4 regions of the Aquipuribacter sp. SD81 genome follow, and region 2 is predicted to be linked to each of the others. Evidence: predicted binding sites of a transcription regulator. Region 2 holds the regulator's gene; each other region holds the start of a gene.
The links. The regulator LexA, encoded in region 2, represses DNA repair genes until DNA is damaged. The targets are predictions, from matches to a motif close to TCGAACANNTGTTCGA.
Positions count from the first base shown of each region.

Region 1: the regulator LexA is predicted to act here: its motif matches at 1,786-1,801, upstream of WAA21_RS01380 (HNH endonuclease signature motif containing protein).
Region 3: the regulator LexA is predicted to act here: its motif matches at 1,344-1,359, upstream of WAA21_RS11595 (HNH endonuclease signature motif containing protein).
Region 4: the regulator LexA is predicted to act here: its motif matches at 1,666-1,681, upstream of WAA21_RS13820 (replicative DNA helicase).

Region 1 is NZ_JBBAYJ010000002.1:34,612-39,649, reverse strand. Features, by position in the region: gene WAA21_RS01385 (hypothetical protein) at 1-164, opposite strand, end outside; gene WAA21_RS01380 (HNH endonuclease signature motif containing protein) at 375-1,772, opposite strand; gene WAA21_RS01375 (S8 family serine peptidase) at 2,097-5,038, shown strand, end outside.
Region 2 is NZ_JBBAYJ010000019.1:51,392-56,429, reverse strand. Features, by position in the region: gene WAA21_RS12400 (vitamin B12-dependent ribonucleotide reductase) at 1-1,419, opposite strand, end outside; gene nrdR (transcriptional regulator NrdR) at 1,416-1,982, opposite strand; gene WAA21_RS12390 (LysM peptidoglycan-binding domain-containing protein) at 2,253-2,681, opposite strand; gene lexA (transcriptional repressor LexA) at 2,922-3,644, shown strand; gene WAA21_RS12380 (aminotransferase class V-fold PLP-dependent enzyme) at 3,667-4,734, opposite strand; gene WAA21_RS12375 (LysR family transcriptional regulator) at 4,830-5,038, shown strand, end outside.
Region 3 is NZ_JBBAYJ010000017.1:52,508-57,545, reverse strand. Features, by position in the region: gene WAA21_RS11595 (HNH endonuclease signature motif containing protein) at 1-1,330, opposite strand, end outside; gene WAA21_RS11590 (ABC transporter ATP-binding protein) at 1,586-2,641, opposite strand; gene WAA21_RS11585 (ABC transporter ATP-binding protein) at 2,638-3,789, opposite strand; gene WAA21_RS11580 (ABC transporter permease) at 3,786-4,844, opposite strand; gene WAA21_RS11575 (ABC transporter permease) at 4,900-5,038, opposite strand, start outside.
Region 4 is NZ_JBBAYJ010000023.1:6,097-11,134, forward strand. Features, by position in the region: gene WAA21_RS13815 (MATE family efflux transporter) at 1-1,206, opposite strand, end outside; gene WAA21_RS13820 (replicative DNA helicase) at 1,848-4,433, shown strand; gene WAA21_RS13825 (GlsB/YeaQ/YmgE family stress response membrane protein) at 4,521-4,793, opposite strand; gene WAA21_RS13830 (DUF418 domain-containing protein) at 4,890-5,038, opposite strand, start outside.

The sequences.
Region 1 (5,038 bases), on a different contig from region 2:
GCCGCCGACTCCGCGCGGGCCAGGACGGCCTCGGCGCGCGCGACGAGCGCGTCGATGCGCGTCAGCAGCGTGTCGGCCCGGCCGACCAGCCCGACCGCGGTCTGCACCAGGTCGGCCGCGGAACCGACCACGTCGGCGAGCAGACGGTCCGGTCTCGGGATCACCACGGGAGCCTCACGGCTGAAGAGTGGGGCACCGCTCGGACACCCGCCAGCGGACGGAGGGCGGTCCCTCCGGACGTGACTGCGGTGGGGACCGGGACCTTCACAACAACCCCTGCGCTCCTGTGACCCTGACCCGCGGTCCCCACCGCGTACCGGAGCACTACCCGCCGCCGGCGGGACCAAACCTCGTCGCACGTCGCGTCATCCCGCCTATGTCCGCCGGGTGTAGGTGACCTGTTTCCGTCCGGTGCGGTCGGTGGTGACGGCGTGCTGGTAGGTGGGGTCGTGGACGCGTCGGTGGTGGTGCCCGCACAGGGGCACGGCCTTCGCCAGGTCGGTGGGGCCGAGGGTGGCCCAGGGGTCCTCGTGGTGCAGCTCGGTCCACGCGTAGGGCCGGTCGCAGTCTCGGGCGGCGCACGTGTCGTACACGGTGGCCAGGGCGGTGCGGTGGGCCTCGGTGAAGAACCGGCCGGCCCGGCCGAGGTCCAGCGGCAGCGAGGCACCACCCAGGACGGCGGGTACGACGCCCGCCCCGCACGCCAGGCGCCGGGCCTGCCCGGCCGAGACCGCGTGTCCGGTGTCCAGGCGGGCGGTGCCGAGGTTCCCGGTCGCCTCGTGCAGCTGGGCGAGGCTCATCGTGACCACGACGGTGGCGGCGACCTTGCCGTGCAGCCGGTCGGTCGGCAGGTGCTCCAGCAGGTCCGCGAACGCCAGACCCCGCTCGTTCGCCCGCTCCTGCGCCGTCGGTCGCTCCTGCGCGCTCGCCGGTCGGGCCGGCTGCTTCACAGTCGAAGCCGGCTGCCCGGTCGGGGCCGGCTGCCCGGTCGGGGCCTGCTGTCCGGTCGAGGTGCTGTGCCCGTCCGACTCGGCTCGTCCCGCGCGGCGGGGTGCGGTCATCTGCTGCACCGCCTTCACCAGCACCGCGGCGGAGGCGCTGGGCAGGGTGGCCCACAGGTCGGTGGTGCCGTCGGTGTTGTCCCGCCACGACAGCCGTGTCCGAGCCCGCGCGCGTTCCTCCTCCGAGCGCTGCACACGGTCCTCGTGCGCGGCGACCTCCCGCGCCGACAGCCGCGCCGCCTCGACCGCCCGCGCCGCCAGGCGCCGCAGCTCGGCCGGGGACACCTCCCGCGCCCGGGCGACCAGCCGTTGTTCCACCGCCGCCCGGCGTTCCGCGGACAACCCCGCGGGCAGGTCCCGCATCGTCCGCGCGATCACCGCCGCGGACTCCCGCGGCACGTCCCCGGCGCTCATCGCCTGCCGGGTCACCGGCAGGGACGTCGCGAGGTCCCCGGCCAGCGCCACGTCGGCGGCCGCGGCGGCGCCGCTGGTCTTCGAGCGGCCCGCCAGCCACGCCGACGTCCCCGACGCACCCGAACCCGACGCGACGTCGGCGGTGTCCGCGGCCCGCACCAGCGCCAGCCGCACCGCCTGCCACCGCGTGATCAACCGGTCCACCTCACGCAGCCGAGCCGCGACCTGCGGCACACCCGCACCAGCCGCCTGCACGTGCTCGATCTGCTCCACCAGCCCGTCCAACGCGGCCCCCGCCGACGCCAGGCGCACCGGCAGCGGATCCCAGCGAGGGACCTCCACCACCAACGCCGCCATGCAGACACACTACTCGAACACGTGTTCGAACACAAGACGTGACCGCCAGCGCGGGACAACCGACGCACACCGTCGGTGACGTATCGTGACTACCGACCGGTAGGTACTCACCTTGTCCAGGCGTTGTTCACCGAACCGTCGCCGCTGCTGGGCGCTTTGTCCTGGTTCGGTCGTTCAACCGTCACCCGCTCACCGACAGTCACGTCGACATAACGAGCGTGTAACTGCTGAGCCTGACTTCTTGACGCCGAACGATCGGTGACAAAAGGTGCGGAGGTCCCGCGCGCTCTGCTGCGCGCCTCCCTCCACGAGGAGACACCCACCGTGACAGGAACTCCCACGGGCAGGCGCGCCGTCGCCTGCCTCGTCGCGACGGCCACCGCCGTCGCCGGCGCCGCCGTGGTCGCGAGCACCCCCGCGTCCGCCGCGCCCCTCCCGTACGACGACGGCAGCTACGTCGTCCTCCTCGACGACCCCGCCGTCGCCTCCTACGACGGCAGCATCCCCGGCTTCGCCGCAACGAAGCCGCGCGAGGGCGAGGCCGTCGACGTCACCGGACGCGACGTCCGCCGCTACGCCGGCCGGCTCGCCGACCAGCAGGCCGAGCTGCTCGACGAGGTCGACGCCAAACCCACCTACACCTACCAGGTCGCCTTCAACGGCTTCGCGGCCGAGCTGGAGGGCGCGCAGGCGACGAAGCTCGCGGGCCTCCCCGGCGTCACCGCGGTCCTGCCCAACGAGGTCCGCTCCCTCGACACCGTGCAGTCCCCGGAGTTCCTCGGCCTGACGGGCGAGGGCGGCGTGTGGGACGAGCTCGGCGGCACCGACGCCGCGGGTGAGGGCGTCGTCGTCGGCGTGCTCGACTCGGGTGTCTGGCCGGAGAACCCGTCGTTCGCCGGTGACCGGCTCCGTACGGGCAGCGGCCTGCGCACGGACGGCAAGGGCCGTGTCGTCGGCCGCAACCCGCTGGTCGGGAAGCCGTTCCGGACCCGCGACGGCGAGATCTACATGCTCAAGGGCGACCGCACGGTCTTCCGCGGCGAGTGCGAGCTCGGCGAGGGCTGGGACAGCGCCGACCTGTGCAACGACAAGCTCATCACCGCCCGCTACTTCGCCGACTCCTTCCTCGCGAGCGTCGACGAGGAGAACCGCGGCGAGCACGAGTTCGTCTCCACCCGCGACGGCGACGGCCACGGCAGCCACACCGCCTCGACGGCCGCGGGCAACGACGGCGTCGCGATGTCCGTCGACGGCAACGAGCTCGGCGAGGGGTCCGGCATGGCGCCGGGCGCCAAGCTCGCCGTCTACAAGGTCTGCTGGGAGGACGACGACCCCGACACCGGCGGCTGCTACACCGCCGACTCCATCAGCGCGATCGAGCAGGCGGTCGTCGACGGAGTCGACGTCATCAACTACTCGATCTCCGGCACGACGACGACGGTCGTCGACGCGGTCGAGCTCGCCTTCTACAACGCCGCGAACGCCGGTGTCTTCGTCGCCGCCTCGGCCGGCAACTCCGGCCCCAACGAGTCGACCACGGCGCACAACAGCCCGTGGGTGACCACCGTCGGCGCGACCACGTTCAAGCGCGACGAGGGCACGGTCGTGCTCGGCAACGGCGCGAAGTACCTCGGCGCGAGCGTCATCACCGCCCCGCTGGCCCCCACGCCGGCCGTGCTGTCGAGCGAGGTCGCCCTCGCCGGAGCCGACCCGGTGCAGGCGAGCCTGTGCACCCCCGGCACGCTCGACCCCGCCCTCGTCGAGGGCAACGTCGTGGTCTGCGACCGCGGCGTCATCGCCCGCGTCGACAAGTCGCTCGCGGTCGCCCAGGCCGGCGGCGTCGGCACGGTCCTCGCGAACGTCACCGAGGGCAGCCTCGACCCCGACTACCACACCATCCCGACGGTCCACGTGGACGAGGTCAAGGGCGCGGAGATCAAGGAGTACGTCGGGTCCGCCGACGCCCCCACCGTCGCCTTCGAGCCCGGTGACACCACCGGCGGCGAGCCCACCCCGATCCCGCAGATCGCCGGGTTCTCCTCGCGCGGGCCGTCGCTCGCCTCGCGCAGCGACATCATCAAGCCCGACATCGTCGCCCCCGGCGTCGCCGTCGTCGCCGCCGTGGCCCCCGGCCCGAACAACGGCAACGACTTCAACGCGATCTCCGGCACCTCGATGTCCGGGCCGCACATCGCCGGTCTCGGCGCGCTCATCCTCGGCGAGAACCCGCTGTGGCACCCGAGCGCGGTGAAGTCGGCGATGATGACGACCGCCGACGACATCGTCGAGGCGGACGGCAGCACCGAGACCGACCCGTTCGTCCAGGGTGCCGGCTTCGTCGACCCGGACCAGATGTTCACCCCGGGCCTCGTGCTCGAGGCGGACGAGGAGGACTGGGCCCGCTTCTACGCCGGCCAGGGCCTGCAGCTGGGCGCGCCCGGCGAGGAGTACGAGCCGATCGCCGCGAGCGACCTCAACTACCCCTCCGTCGCGATCGGCCAGCAGGCCGGCCCGCAGACCGTGACCCGCACGTTCCGCGCCCTCCAGGCCGGCACGTGGGACGTCTCGGTCGACGTGCCCGGCTTCGACGTGACGACCTCGGTCGACACCGTCCGCGGTGACGCCTCCGGGCGTCGCTCGACGAGCGTCGACTTCACCTTCACGCGCACCGACGCCGAGCTCGCGTCCTTCGCGACGGGCTTCATCACGCTCGAGGGCCCGACGACGGTCCGCATGCCGGTCGCCCTGCGCCCGGTGTCGGTCGCGGCGCCGGCCGAGGTGACCGCCGACGTGGCCGACGGCTCCGTCGAGGTGGGCATCACGCCGGGCTTCACCGGCAGCCTGCCGCTGGAGACCGCCGGCCTCGCCGAGGGCACGGTCCTGTCGGGGACCTTCCCGCAGGGCGCCAACCGGTACGTCTTCACGACCGTCCCGGAGGGCACGTCGTTCGCCCGCTTCGACCTCGATGCGGCCGACGACGACGCGGACCTCGACCTCACGGTCTACCGCCTCAACGCCGCGGGCAACGCGATCGTCGCGCTGGCCGGGCAGTCGGCGACCGGTGCGGCCGACGAGCGGGTCGACCTGCTCGACCCGGTGCCGGGCACGTACTACTCGGTGGTCAACAACTACGCGAACGCGCCCGGGTCCGACGCGGAGGCCTTCGACTTCACGACGTACGCCGTGACGCCGCAGACCACCCTGGGCGACCTCACCGCCGTGCCGAACCCGCTCGACGTGACGGCCGGGGAGCCCACCTCCTTCGA
Region 2 (5,038 bases):
CTCCGCGGAGCGCTTGTACGACACCCCCGTCATGAGGCTCGTGATGCTCGCCGCCAGCGCCCGGCCGCCGTCGGAGTCGTAGGCGAGGCCCGAGGCCATGAGCAGCGCGCCGAGGTTGGCGTAGCCGATGCCGAGCTGGCGGAACGCCCGCGTCGTCTCCCCGATGGGCTCGGTCGGGAAGTCGGCGAAGCAGATGGAGATGTCCATCGCCGTGATGACGAGCTCGACGCTCTTCGCGAACTGCTCGGCGTCGAAGGTGCCCTCGCCCGTGAGGAACTTCAGCAGGTTGAGGCTCGCGAGGTTGCAGCTGGAGTTGTCGAGGTGCATGTACTCGCTGCACGGGTTCGAGGCGTTGATGCGCCCGGACTCCGGCGTGGTGTGCCAGTCGTTGATCGTGTCGTCGTACTGGATGCCGGGGTCGGCGCACTCCCACGCCGCCTGCGCGACCTGCTGCCACAGCGCCCGGGCGTCGACGGACTCGATGACCTCGCCCGTGGAGCGTGCCCGCAGCCCGAAGTCCGTGCCGTTCTCGACCGCGCGCATGAACTCGTCGCTCACGCGGACGGAGTTGTTGGCGTTCTGGTACTGCACGCTCGTGATGTCGTCGCCGCCGAGGTCCATGTCGAACCCGGCGTCGCGCAGCGCGCGGATCTTGTTCTCCTCGCGCGCCTTGGTCGCGACGAACTCGGCGATGTCCGGGTGGTCGATGTCGAGGACGACCATCTTCGCCGCCCGGCGCGTGGCGCCGCCGGACTTGATGGTCCCGGCCGAGGCGTCGGCGCCGCGCATGAAGGACACCGGGCCGGACGCGGTCCCGCCGGAGGACAGCAGCTCCTTGCTCGAGCGGATGCGCGAGAGGTTGAGACCCGCACCGGAGCCGCCCTTGAAGATGCGCCCCTCCTCGGCGTACCAGTTGAGGATCGAGTCCATCGTGTCGTCGACGGCGAGGATGAAGCACGCGCTCACCTGCTGCGGCGCGGGCGTGCCGACGTTGAACCAGACGGGGCTGTTGAAGCTGAACACCTGGTGCAGGAGCATCCACGTGAGCTCGTGCTCGAAGACCTCGGCGTCGGCGTCGGTGGCGAAGTAGCCGTGGTCCTTGCCGGCCTTGGTGTAGGTGAGCACGACCCGGTCGATGAGCTGACGGAGGCTCCGCTCGCGGGTGTCGCTGCCGACCGCCCCGCGGAAGTACTTCGTCGTGACGATCGAGGAGGCGTTGACCGACCAGAAGTCGGGGAACTCGACGCCGCGCTGCTCGAAGATCGTCTCGCCGGTCTTCCAGTTGGTCTGGACGACGTCGCGCGACTCCCACGTCACCTCGTCGTACGGGTGGACGCCGGGGGTCGTCCACACCCGCTCGACGGTGAGGCCGGCGGCGCCGGGTGCGGTCTGTCGGGTCGACGAGGTCGTGTCGGTCATGCGGGCTCCCCTGGGGTGACGGTCGTGCCGGACGGCGTGCGGACGGTGCTCTGGACGGGTGCGGGTGCGGTCTGCTGCTGGTGCGCGCACTGCTGCTCGGGCTGCTGCTCGTGGGCGGCGCGCTCGACGCGGAGGAGGGTGATCGCCTCCTCGAAGTCGGCGAGGGACTCGAAGGCCCGGTACACGCTGGCGAAGCGGAGGTAGGCGACCTCGTCGAGCTCGCGGAGCGGCCCCAGGATCGCCAGCCCGATCTCGTGGGCGTCCACCTGGGCCGCCCCGGTCTGGCGGACGGCCTCCTCGACCTTCTGCGCGAGAAGGGCGAGGTCGTCCTCGGAGACGGGCCGGCCCTGGCACGCCTTGCGGACGCCCGAGAGGACCTTCTCCCGGGAGAACGGCTCGGTCGCGCCGGAGCGCTTGACGACGGTGAGGCTCGCCGACTCCACGGTCGTGAAGCGACGGTCGCAGTCCTGGCACTGACGCCGGCGGCGGATCGCCGTGCCGTCGTCCGCCGTGCGGGAGTCGACGACCCGGGAGTCGCCTAACCGGCAGAACGGGCAGCGCACGACGCACCCCCTTCCCCCGCCCCTGTGGACGGACCTGTGCGGTACCTGTTGACGACGGCACCTCACCGTGTGGACCACCTGTGGACCAGATGTGGATGAACCACACGGGTGTAACTACTAGATGTTGTGGCAACGGTAGCAGCGACCACCGACAACGCAAGAGGGCGGCGCCGCCTTCCGACGGCGTGTCGTCGGGTCGCGGCGCCGCCCTCGGGGACGCATCTCCCCGTGGCCGACCCGCTCCTGCAGGTCAGCCGGGGGTCGTGGTGCTCAGCGGGTGGGGACGAGGAGCCGGTCGCCGGCGAGCACCGTGCTCGAGGCGAGCTCGTTGAGCCGGACCACGTCGTGGACGACGGCACGCGGGTCCCGGTCGGGTGCGTGGTCGCGCGCGAGCGACCACAGCGTGTCGCCCGGGTCGACGACGACGCTGACCGCACCGACCGCGTCGGCGTCGACCGAGGTCGCGCCCACCCCGGACACGACGCCGGAGCGGCCGTCGCCGGCGGAGGCCCCGGGGGCGACGAAGGACGCCGCCGCGACCCACACGAGCAGCACCGCGAGCGCCGCTGCGGCTGTGGTCGCGACCCACGCGAGGGCGCGCACGACGACGCGGCCGCGCCGGGTGAGCACGAGGGCCGGACGGCGGCCTGGGGCGCGGTGGAGCGTCGGGCGGAGCGGGGCGGCGGCGGTGGTGCTCATCGGTTCCTCCTCTGGACAGGTGTTCGGTGGGGGCTCGCGCCTTCGAACGTCTGTACGTTAACCTCAGGTCGAGGGTTTGTCGAGCGTGTGTTCGACGGACGGCGACACGCCGCCCGCGGTGCTTGTGAACACGTGTTCGACCTCCTAGCGTCCTGATCACCCGGACGACGGGTCAGCGGCACGCACCGAGGAGACCCCGGGGGTCGGACACAACCCCCGGCGAGGACGACGGAGGACGACATGGCAGGGCAGGACCTGGAAGGGCTCACCGAGCGCCAGCGCCGGGTGCTCGAGACCATCCGCGAGGCCGTCCGCACGCGCGGGTACCCGCCGTCGATGCGGGAGATCGGCGAGTCGGTCGGCCTCACGTCCCCGAGCAGCGTCGCCCACCAGCTCGCCACGCTCGAGCGCAAGGGCTACCTGCGCCGCGACCCGCACCGCCCGCGGGCCATCGAGGTCGTCGGGCCCGAGGACGCGCGCCGGCGTCCGGCCCCGACCGGCGACGTCACGGCGGTCGTCGAGCCGGAGGCCGCCGAGGAGCCCGGGGCCTGGCGTGCGGGCGCCCACGACGAGGGCAGCCCGATGCCGGAGGCGAGCATGGTGCCGCTCGTCGGCCGCATCGCCGCCGGCGGACCCGTCCTGGCCGAGGAGGTCGTCGAGGACGTCTTCCCGCTCCCCCGTCAGGTCGTGGGCGACGGCACGCTCTTCCTGCTGCAGGTCGTCGGCGACTCGATGGTCGACGCCGCGATCTGCGACGGCGACTGGGTGGTCGTGCGCCAGCAGCCCGTCGCGGAGAACGGCGAGATCGTCGCCGCCATGATCGACGGCGAGGCGACCGTCAAGACGTACCGGCGTCGGGACGGGCACGTGTGGCTCATGCCGCACAACCCGCTCTACACGCCGATCCCGGGTGACGACGCGACCGTCCTCGGTCGGGTGACGGCGGTCCTCCGCCGCGTCTGAGGCGTCGGAGGCGTCGCCGCGCTCAGACCGGGGTCCGTGCGAGCGCCGCTGCTCCCGCGGCCGACAGCGCGTCCGCGGCGCGGTCGACGTCGTCGCCGTCGTTCCACAGGTGGAAGGACACCCGCGCGCGACCGGCGCGGCTGGCGACCGTGACCCCGGCGTCGCCGAGGGCGGCGACGACGCGGCCGTCCGCGTCGGGCACCACGAGGACGGGACGGCCCGCCGGCTCCCAGCCGAGGTGGGCGCGCAGCGCGTCGGCGAGGTCCGCGCCGTGGCGGCGGCGCACGTCGACCGGCAGGTCGAGCAGCACCTCGAGCGAGGTCTGCGTGCCGACCCACGCGAGCCACGCGGGGCTGACGTCGAAGCGCCGCGCGTCGGCGGCGACGCGCAGCCCGGGGCCGTAGACAGACCCCCACACGTCCTCCCCGGCGTACCAGCCGGCGTTGTGGCCGCTGAGGCGGTCGGCCACGGCGGGGCGGACCGTCAGGAAGGCGCTGCCCCTGGGCGCGCACAGCCACTTGTAGGCCGAGCAGACCGTGACGTCCCACGCGGCCGCGTCGACGTCGAGCCAGCCGGCGGCCTGCGTGGTGTCGCACACCGTGAGCGCACCGCACGCCGTCGCGGCGGCACGCACCCCGTCGGCGTCGACGACCCGCCCGTCCGCGGACTGCGCGAGCGAGAAGGCGACGACGTCGGGCCGCAGCCGCTCGGTCGCCTCCGGGAGGTCCTCCAGCGGCACCGCCGCAACGCTCACCCGGCGCCCGGCCTGAGCCTCGAAGGGCCCGCACACCGAGCTGAACTCGCCGGCCACCGTGAGCACCCGCGCCCCGTCGGGCAGGGCCACCGCGACCTCGGCGACGAGGACGGAGGCCTGCGAGCCGACCGCCACCCACGACGGCTCCACGCCGACGAGCCGCGCATAGAGGCGCCGCGAGGCCTGGACGTGGCGGTCGTACGCGACAGCGCACGCCCGCCCGGCCTGCCACGCGTCGACCGCCTCGTGCACGGCCGTCGCCGTGGCTCGCGGAGGCAGCCCGAGGGTCGAGGCGTTGAGGTAGCCCGGAGCCGGTGCCCACGCGGAGGTCGTCACCCCGACAGCGTGCCCACCGCCGCGGTCATGCCACAAGCAGCAGGTTCTTCCGCGACCCATCCACAGGGCTTATGGGTCGTCGTAGGCTGCCGCCCTTGCCCCTCGACGTCGACGTGCTGCGACTGCTCCGGGCCGTCTCCGAGGAGGGCTCGGTGTCGGCGGCCGCCCGGCGGCTGGGCGTAAGCCAGCCCGCGGCGAGCCAGCAGCTGCGCCGGGCGGAGCGCGTCATGGGCACCGCGCTCGTCGAGCGGGTCGGCCGCCGCTCGCGGCCGACGGAGCCCGGCCGCGTCCTCGCCCGCCACGC
Region 3 (5,038 bases), on a different contig from region 2:
CGTGGACCCTGCGGTGGTGGTGCCCGCACAGGGGCACGGCCTTCGCCAGGTCGGTGGTGCCGCCGGTGGACCAGGGGTCCTCGTGGTGCAGCTCGGTCCAGGCGTAGGGGCGGTCGCAGTCTCGGGCGGCGCACGTGTCGTACACGGTGGCCAGGGCGGTGCGGTGGGCCTCGGTGAAGAACCGGCCGGCCCGGCCGAGGTCCAGCGGCAGCGAGGCACCACCCAGGACCGCCGGTACGAGCCCGGCCCCGCACGCCAGGCGCCGGGCCTGTCCGCCCGAGACGGCGTGGCCGGTGTCCAGGCGGGCGGTGCCGAGGTTCCCGGTCGCCTCGTGCAGCTGGGCGAGGCTCATCGTGACCACGACGGTGGCGGCGACCTTGCCGTGCAGCCGGTCGGTCGGCAGGTGCTCCAGCAGGTCCGCGAACGCCAGGCCCCGCTGGTTCGCCCTCTCCTGCGCGGTCACCGGCCTTCCCGCTCCCTCCTGCGGCGCCCCCTGCTGCGGCGCCCCCTGCTGCGGCGCCGCGTGCTGCGGGGCCGCGTGCTGCGGGGCCGCGTGATTAGGGGCCGCGTGCTGCGGCGAGTGCGTGGCGCTGGTGCGCGCGCGGCGGGGTGCGGTCATCTGCTGCACCGCCTTCACCAGCACCGCCGCGGAGGCACTCGGCAGGGTCGCCCACACATCGGTGGTGCCGTCGGTGTTGTCCCGCCACGACAACCGCGCCCTCGCCCGCGCGCGTTCCTCCTCCGAGCGCTGCACACGGTCCTCGTGCGCGGCGACCTCCCGCGCCGACAGCCGCGCCGCCTCGACCGCCCGCGCCGCCAGGCGCCGCAGCTCGGCCGGGGACACCTCCCGCGCCCGGGCGACCAGCCGTTGTTCCACCGCCGCACGGCGGTCCGCGGACAACCCCGGCGGCAGGTCCCGCATCGTCCGCGCGATCACCGCCGCGGACTCCCGCGGCACGTCCCCCTCACTCATCGCCTGCCGGGTCATGGGCAGGAACTCCGCCAGGTCCCGAGCCAGCGCCACGTCCGCGGCCGCCGCGGCGCCGCTCGTCTTCGAGCGGCCCGCCAGCCACGCCGACGTCCCCGACGCACCCGAGGACCCCGCGACGTCGGCGGTGTCCGCGGCCCGCACCAACGCCAGGCGCACCGCCTGCCAGCGCGTGATCAACCGGTCCACCTCACGCAACCGAGCGGCGACCTGCGGCACACCCGCACCAGCCGCCTGCACGTGCTCGATCTGCTCCACCAGCCCGTCCAACGCGGCCCCCGCCGACGCCAGGCGCACCGGCAGCGGGTCCCAGCGAGGGACCTCCACCACCAACGCCGCCATGCAGACACACTATTCGAACACGTGTTCGAACGCAAGGTATTCGGGCACACCAACTGCACCCGCCCATGGCTCCGGTGGCATGCGTCGACGCCGCCGAGCCGCCGAGCAGCCGCCGCCTGCCGGACATCGGTCACGCGCCCAGCTGACCCTTCACCGGCTCGGCACGCGCGGACGCCGAGAGGATACGCCGCGCCAGGACGCCCGAGCCCGCCTACGAGGCGCGCCCGACGCACCCCCGAGCGATCGAGCCGGCCCTCAGAACCCGGTCGGCCCGTCCTCGGGGAAGTGGCACGCCACCCGGTGCCCCGGTGCGACCTCCGCGAGCGGCGGGGTCTCCGTGGCGCAGACGTCCTGCGCCTTCCAGCAGCGCGTCCGGAACCGGCACCCGCTCGGCGGGTTGAGCGGGCTCGGCACGTCGCCGGTCAGCGTGATGCGCTCGCGCCCGCGCTCCCGCGACGGGTCGGCCACCGGCGCCGCCGACAGCAGCGCACGCGTGTACGGGTGCTTGCCGTAGCCGTACAGCCGGTCGCGCTCGGCGACCTCGACGATCCGGCCCAGGTACATGACGGCGACCCGGTCGGAGATGTGCCGGACCACCGACAGGTCGTGCGCGATGAACAGGTAGCCGAGGTTCATCCGCTCCTGGAGCTCCTCCAGGAGGTTGATGACGCCGGCCTGGACGGACACGTCGAGGGCCGAGACGGGCTCGTCGAGCACGAGCATCTTCGGCTCGAGCGCGAGCGCGCGGGCGATGCCGATGCGCTGGCGCTGCCCGCCGGAGAACTCGTGCGGGTAGCGGTTGCCGTGCTCGGGGCTCAGGCCCACGAGCCGGAGCAGCTCCGCGACGCGCTCGGGGCCGGACTGCCGACCCCACTCGCCGTGGATCTTCAGCGGCTCCCCGACGATGTCGTTGACCGGGAGCTTCGGGTTGAGCGAGGCGTACGGGTCCTGGAAGACGATCTGCAGGTCCTTGCGCACGGGGCGCAGCTGCCGGGTCGACATCGTCGTGAGCTCGCGGCCCTCGAAGCGCACCGAGCCCGACGTGGGCGTGTGCAGCTGCAGCACCGCGCGACCCGTCGTCGACTTGCCGCAGCCGGACTCACCGACGATGCCGAGGGTCTCCCCCGCGTCGACCGCGAAGGACACGCCGCTGACGGCCTGCACGTGCCCGACCGTCCGTCGCAGCAGCCCGCCGCCGCGGACGGGGAAGTTCATGACGAGGTCGTCGACCTCGAGCAGCTTCGTGCCCGGCCCGCCCGTCGCGGGGTCGGTGCCCGACGGGCTCGGCACCGGGCTGGTGGTCGTGCTCATGCGGGGGCGCTCCCTGTGGTGGCCGCGTCCGAGCGGAAGATCGCGGTCGCGTCCTCGTAGGTCGCGACCTCCTCCCACCGGTGGCACGCGGCGTGGTGGTCGCGTCGGTCGGTCTCGTACAGCGGCGGCTCGCTCGTGCGGCACTGCTCGACCGCGAGCGGGCAGCGGGGCCGGAACGGACAGCCCTCGGGCAGCTGGATGAGCGACGGCGGCGTGCCCTCGATGGGGCGCAGCCGCTCGCCGATCATGTCGGTGCGCGGCACGGAGCCGAGCAGGCCGGCGGTGTACGGCATGCGGGGCCGGGCGAAGACCTCCTCGACGCCCGCCGTCTCCACCGGCTTCCCCGCGTACATCACGAGGACGCGGTCGGCGATGCCGGCGATGACGCCGAGGTCGTGGGTGATGAACACGATGGCCGCGTCGACGGCGTCCTTGACCTCGAGGAGGGTGTCGAGGATCTGCGCCTGCACCGTCACGTCGAGCGCGGTCGTCGGCTCGTCGGCGAAGATCACGTCCGGCCGGTTGATGACGGCCATCGCGATCATGGCGCGCTGGCGCATGCCGCCGGAGAACTCGTGCGGGTACGACCGCAGCCGCGACTTCGCCTGCGGGATGCCGACGAGGTCGAGCATCTCCTGCGCGCGCGTGAGCGCCGTCGACATCGACACGTGCTCGTGGGACCGGACGGCCTCGGCGAGCTGGTACCCGACCGTCAGGACGGGGTTCATCGCCGTCATCGGGTCCTGGAAGATCATGCCGATCTTGCGCCCGCGCAGCCCGCGCTGCTCCTCCGGGCGCATGCGCAGCACGTCCTTGCCGCGGTAGAGGATGCGCCCGTCGATCTGCGCGCTCTTCGGCAGCAGCCCCATGACGGCCATGCTCGACACCGACTTGCCGGAGCCCGACTCCCCCACGATGCCGAGGACCTCGCGCGGGCGCAGCGCGTAGTCGACCCCGCGGACGGCCTTGACGACGCCGTCGTCGGTCGGGAAGCGGACGGTGAGGTCCTCCACCCGCAGCAGCTCGGTCTCGAGGTCCACCTCGGGCGCGACGACGTCGCCGTGGACCTCGCCCGCCGCCGAGCCGGACCGGTCGTCGGAGGGCGCGGCGGTCGCGCCGCCGGACCTGCGGTTCCTGCCGAGGATCATGCGCGCACCTTGTTCTGGCGCGGGTCGAACGCGTCGCGCAGACCGTCGCCGATGAAGTTGATGGTGAGGGCGATGCCGATGATGAACAGGCCGGGGAACCAGAACAGCCACGGCCGGGTCGCGAAGGCCGTCTGGTACGTGCTGATGAGGCGGCCGAGGCTCGTGTCGGGCGGCTGCACGCCGAACCCGAGGAAGCTGAGCGCCGTCTCCAGCAGGATCGCCGCGGCGATCGTCAGCGTGGCGTTCACGATGATCGTCGAGACGGTGTTGGGCAGGACGTGCCGGGTGATGATCCGGAACGGGCTCGCCCCCATCGCCCGGGCCGCCTCCACGAACTCGCGCTCCTTGAGCGAGAGCACCTCCCCGCGGATGAGTCGCGCGAGGCTCGTCCACACGACGATGCCGAGGAACAGCCCGAGGACGATGGCGGTGCCGTCGGTGCCGCGGGCGACCACGGCGGCGAGGACGAGCAGCGGGATGGCGATGATGACGTCGACGACGCGCATGAGGCCCGTCTCCGCGAGACCGCCGAAGTAGCCGGCGACGGCCCCGACCACCGTCCCGACGAAGGTGGAGACCAGCCCCACGAGCAGCGCGATCTGCAGCGACTGCTGCGCCCCGCGCATGGTGGTGGCGAAGTAGTCGCGACCGACGCTGTCCTGCCCGAACGGGTGCTCGCCCCAGGCGAGGCCGTCGCCGTCGACGAAGGCCGGCAGCACGTCGAGCGTGGGCCGCCCGCCGTCGACGACCGCGCCGGTCGTCAGGTACGACTTGTCCCACCAGCCGGGGATGGGTCCCGCGCCGATGCTCGACACGGCGAGCACCACGATCGCGACGAAGAGGAAGAGCGCGACCATCGCCGCGCGGTGGCGCAGGAAGCGGCGGAGCACCAGCTCGCGCTGCGTGCGGGCCTTGACGCTGAAGCCCTGCTCCTCCGAGCGCTGCGACGGGACGCCGGTGCCGGAGTGGTCGTCGACCTCCCGAGCCGACACGTCGTCCTTAAGCTCGGTCGCGTTCGGGTTGCGGTCCTCGTCGTTCGTGGGCGGGACGGTCATCGGTCCTCCTCCGGTCGCGGGCGGGGGCGGTCGTCGTCGGTCGGGCGCTGGACCGTCACGACAGCCGGATCCGGGGGTCGAGGTAGGCGTAGAGGATGTCCGCCACGAGGTTGAACAGGACGACGAGCACGGCCGTCACGACGAAGAAGCCCATGACCGGGTTCGGGTCGACGTTCCGCAGCCCCGTCACGAAC
Region 4 (5,038 bases), on a different contig from region 2:
GAGGAGGGGCGCGTAGGCGAGCAGCGCGAGGACGCCCGCCCGGGCGAGGTAGGCGCCGTCCCCCGCACCGATGAGCACGCCGTCGAGCACGAACACGTAGCCCGCGAGCGGTGCGGTGGCGCCGACCACGAGCAGGCCGGCGGTGATGCCGGCGCGGACGTCGGCGGAGTCGCTGAACAGCCACGGCAGCACCGGGGAGGCCGCGGCCACGAGCCCGCCGAGGACGGCGCCGCCACCGACCCCCCACCGCACCATGAGACGGGTCGTCGCCCGCGTGCCCTCGGCGTCGCCCGCCCCGAGGCTGCGGCCGGTGAGCGCCTGCGCCGCGATGGCGAGCGCGTCGAGGGCGAAGGCCCCGAACGTCCAGCACGTGAAGACGACCTGGTGCGCCGCCAGCGAGGGGGCGCCGGTCGTGGCGGCCACGGCGACGGTCGCGAGCAGCGCGCCGCGCAGGGTCACCGTCCGCAGCAGCAGCGGGACCCCGCCTCGGGCGGCGGCGAGGACGCCCGCGCCGTGCGGGCGCAGCGGTGCGTCGTGCCGTCGGGCCCCGCGGACCACGAGGACGACGAGCCACAGGGCCATCGTCGACTGGGCCACCACCGTGCCCCAGGCGGAGCCGGCGATGCCGAGCGCGGGCAGGGGACCGGGCCCGTGCACGAGCACGAGGGACAGGACCGCGTTCCACGTGAAACCGACCGCCGCGACCACGAGCGGGGTGCGGGTGTCCTGCAGGCCCCGCAGCACGCCGGTGGCGGCGAGGACGAGCAGCATCGCCGGCACGCCGGCCATCGACACGGCGAGGTAGGTCCTCGCCTCGGCCGCGACGCCGTCGGCGACGCCGAAGGCCGCGACCACGGTCGGTGTGGCGAGGGCGCCGACGACCGCCACGACGAGACCGGTGCCGAGCGCGAGCCAGCACCCGTCGACACCGACGGCGAGCGCGCGGCGGAGCTCACCCGCCCCCAGGCGGCGTGCGACCGATGCGGTCGTGCCGTAGGCGAGGACGACGAAGAGGCCGACGAGCGTCGACAGCACGGCGGAGGCGACGCCGAGCCCGGCGAGGGACTCGGTCCCGAGCGCGCCGACGATCGCGGTGTCCGTGAGGAGGAACAGCGGCTCGACGACGAGGGCGCCGAGCGCGGGGACGGCGAGGGCGAGGACCTCGCGCGGACCGGCGGCGGGCGGCGCGGGCACGGGGCCGGGCACCGGCTGACCAGCGGTTGTCTCGGGCGGGGGCACGGTCGTCGGCTCTCGTCGTCGGACGGTGTGGACAGCGTGTGGACAACGGACGGGCCGACACCGGGCGCCGCAGGTCGGCGACCGGGCGATTCTGCCGCACACCGCGTGCCGCTCCTCCGCGCCCGAGGCGTGGACACGCGCCGTCCACCGCGCCACGAGTTTTCCTCCACACCCCCGGTGGGGGTGTTCCTGCTGGTCAGAGCGTTGATCGTCGCAGAAGTCGCGAGCGCGCCGGTGTGTCGTCCACAGAGCCGTCCACAGAGGTGGACAACGCGGCCTGCGGTTGCGCTGCACGGTCGTCCGGCCGTCCCCAGACCGTCCACAGGCCCTGTGCACGACGGGCTTGGCGCGTCGCGGTGCGGCCCCCTAGCGTCGCGCCCCGGACCACCTCGGAGCGAGGGCGTCGTGGGGGTCGCCGGCCTCCGCACGACCATGTGTCCGGGGGAAGGCGTAGACCGGAGGGCGACACGCGGACGGTCGTCGCGAGACGGCCGAGGGCGACGGGGGCACCCCCGGGGAGGGATGGGGACGTGAGCATCGCGGAGACGCCGGTCGACCTGGAGCACGGGCGTCCGGGGGCGCAGTCCGGTCCCAGCGGGCTGGAGCGGATGCCGCCGCAGGACGTGATGGCCGAGCAGTGCGCGCTGGGCGCGATGCTGCTGAGCAAGGACGCCGTCGCCGACGTCAGCGAGGTGCTCAAGGGCCTCGACTTCTACCGTCCCGCGCACGAGATGATCTACGAGGCGGTCATCGACCTCTTCGGGCGCGGCGAGCCGGCCGACCCCGTCACCGTCGCCGACGTCCTCGGTCGGCGCGGCGAGCTCAACCGGGTCGGAGGGGCGCCGTACCTGCACACCCTCGTCGCGACCGTCCCCACCGCGGCGTCGGCGGCGTACTACGCCCGCATCGTCCGCGACAAGGCCGTCCTGCGCCGCCTCGTCGAGGCCGGCACGAAGATCGCCGGCCTGGGCTACGCCGGGGAGGGCGGCGAGGTCGACGACATCGTCAACCAGGCGCAGGCCGAGGTGTACGCCGTCACCGAGCGGCAGTCGCGGGACGACTACCGGCCGCTGTCGGAGGTCATGCAGGACACCGTCACCGAGCTGGAGGAGATGGAGTCCCGCCCCGACGGCATGCACGGCGTGCCGACGGGTTTCCGCGACTTCGACCAGCTGACGAACGGGCTGCAGGCGGGCCAGATGATCGTCGTGGCGGCGAGGCCGGCTGTAGGGAAGTCGACGCTGGGACTAGATGTTGCGCGTGCGGCGGCCATCCACCACAACATGGCGACCGTCATCTTCAGCCTGGAGATGAGCCGGACCGAGATCACGACCCGGCTCATCTCGGCCGAGGCGGGCATCAAGCTGCAGGCGCTGCGCACGGGCAAGCTGCAGGACAGCGACTGGCAGAAGATCGCCCGCGTCCTCGGTCAGAGCAACGACGCCCCGCTGTTCATCGACGACAGCCCCAACATGTCCCTGCCGGAGATCAGGGCCAAGTGCCGCCGGCTCAAGCAGCAGCACGACCTGCGCCTCATCGTCGTCGACTACCTGCAGCTCATGACCTCCGGCAAGCGCGTCGAGTCGCGGCAGCAGGAGGTGAGCGAGTTCTCCCGCGCGCTCAAGCTGCTGGCCAAGGAGCTCGAGGTGCCGCTCATCGCCATCAGCCAGCTGAACCGTGGCCCTGAGCAGCGCACCGACAAGAAGCCGCAGATGTCCGACCTGCGCGAGTCCGGCTGCCTCACCGCGGACACGAAGGTGCTGCGCGCCGACACGGGCGCCGAGACGACGATGGGAGAGCTGTACGCCTCCGGGGCGACCGACGTCCCGGTGTGGTCGCTCGACGAGTCGCTCCGCTACGTCACGCGCCACCTCACCCACGTCTTCCCCACCGGTACGCGCGAGGTGTTCCGCCTGCGCCTGGCGTCGGGCAAGGAGGTGCGCGCGACGGCCAACCACCCCTTCATGGCCTACGAGGGCTGGACCGCCCTCGGTGACCTGCGCCCGGGCTCGCGCGTCGCCGTCCCCCGACACGTCCCGGCGCCGTCGCTCGTGACGGCGTGGGACGACCGCGAGGTGGTCCTGCTCGCCCACCTGCTCGGCGACGGGTCGTTCGTGCGGAGGCAGCCGCTGCGCTACGCGAGCGTCGACGAGGCCAATCTCGCCGCCGTCACCGACGCGGCGACCCACTTCGGCATCAGCGCGGTGCGGGACGACCACCCGTCCGCCCGGTGCACCAGCCTGCGCCTGCCCTCTCCTTACCGCCTCACGCACGGTCGCCGGAACCCGGTCGCGCAGTGGCTCGACGGGCTGGGGCTGTTCGGGCTGCGCTCGCACGAGAAGTTCGTGCCCGCAGCCGTCCACCAGCTGCCCAAACGACAGATCGCCCTCTTCCTGCGCCACCTGTGGGCCACGGACGGCTCCGTGACCGTCCAGCGCGACGGGCGCGGGGGCCGCGTCTACTACGCGTCCACGAGCCGGGACCTCGTGGACGGGGTGTCGCGGCTCCTCCTGCGGTTCGGCATCTCGACCCGGCTCCGTACGGCCACCCGCAAGGGGACCTACCGACAGCTGTGGACCCTCGACGTCTCGGGAGTGGACGAGCAGCGCCGCTTCCTGCAGGAGATCGGTGTCCACGGCGACCGGGGCGAGAACGCGCGGCGTCTGCTGTCCATCGTGCGCGACCGTCCGGGCAACCCGAACGTGGACACCGTGCCCCGCCAGGTGTGGGACGACGTCCGCGAGGTGCTCGCCGAGAAGGGCATGACGCACCGTCAGTTCGCGGCGGCGATGGGCACGCAGTTCTGCGGCAGCGGGCTGTGGAAGCACGCCCCGTCCCGGCAGCGCCTCGCCCGGGTGGCGGAGCTCCTCGACAGCGCGGAGCTCGAGATCTACGCCGTCAACGACCTGCTGTGGGACGAGGTCGTGGAGATCGAGAGCGACGGGGTGGAGCCGGTCTTCGACGCGACCGTCGTGGGCAAGCACAACTTCGTCGCCAACGGCGTCGCGGTCCACAACAGCATCGAGCAGGACGCGGACATGGTCGTGCTCCTGCACCGCGAGGACGCCTACGACAAGGACGTGAGACCGGGCGAGGCCGACTTCATCGTGGCCAAGCACCGCAACGGCCCGACCGACACGATCACCGTGGTGTTCCAGGGGCACTACTCGCGCTTCATGGACATGGCGCACTGACGCTGCGCCGTCGCGCCGGCCGTCGGTGGGCCGGACGCACGAGGCCCCGGTGACCGAGTGGTCACCGGGGCCTTCGAGCGGGGCGGGTCAGACGCGCGAGGAGCGGCGACCCACCACGAGGCGGTAGATGAAGAGGAGGATCAGCGCGCCGACGATGGCGGAGATCCACGTGGCGAAGCTGAAGAAGCTGTCGTTGACGTCGACGTTGAAGAGCGCGGAGGCGAGGAAGCCACCGAGCAGCGCGCCGACGATGCCGATGATGATCGTGACGATGATGCCGCCCGGGTCCTTGCCGGGCATGATCGCCTTCGCGATCAGGCCGGCGATGAGACCGAGGACGATCCAACCGATGATTCCCACGTGAGTTCTCCTTGCGACGGGGTCCCCGTCGCGTCAGGTCGACGGGGTGGCGCGTACGCCGCGGTCTGAGTACCCCCTGGGTGTCCGGTGAAAACCTCAGGGCCGGACGGGTGCCGTCCCGTCACCCCCCGCTGACCTGCGGGAGCCGTAGGTGAGCCGGCGCAGCAGCCGCTCGGCGGGTCCGGGGTCGCCGGCGCGCTCGAGGACGACGGCGACGACGAGCGTCACGACGTAGACCCCGACGG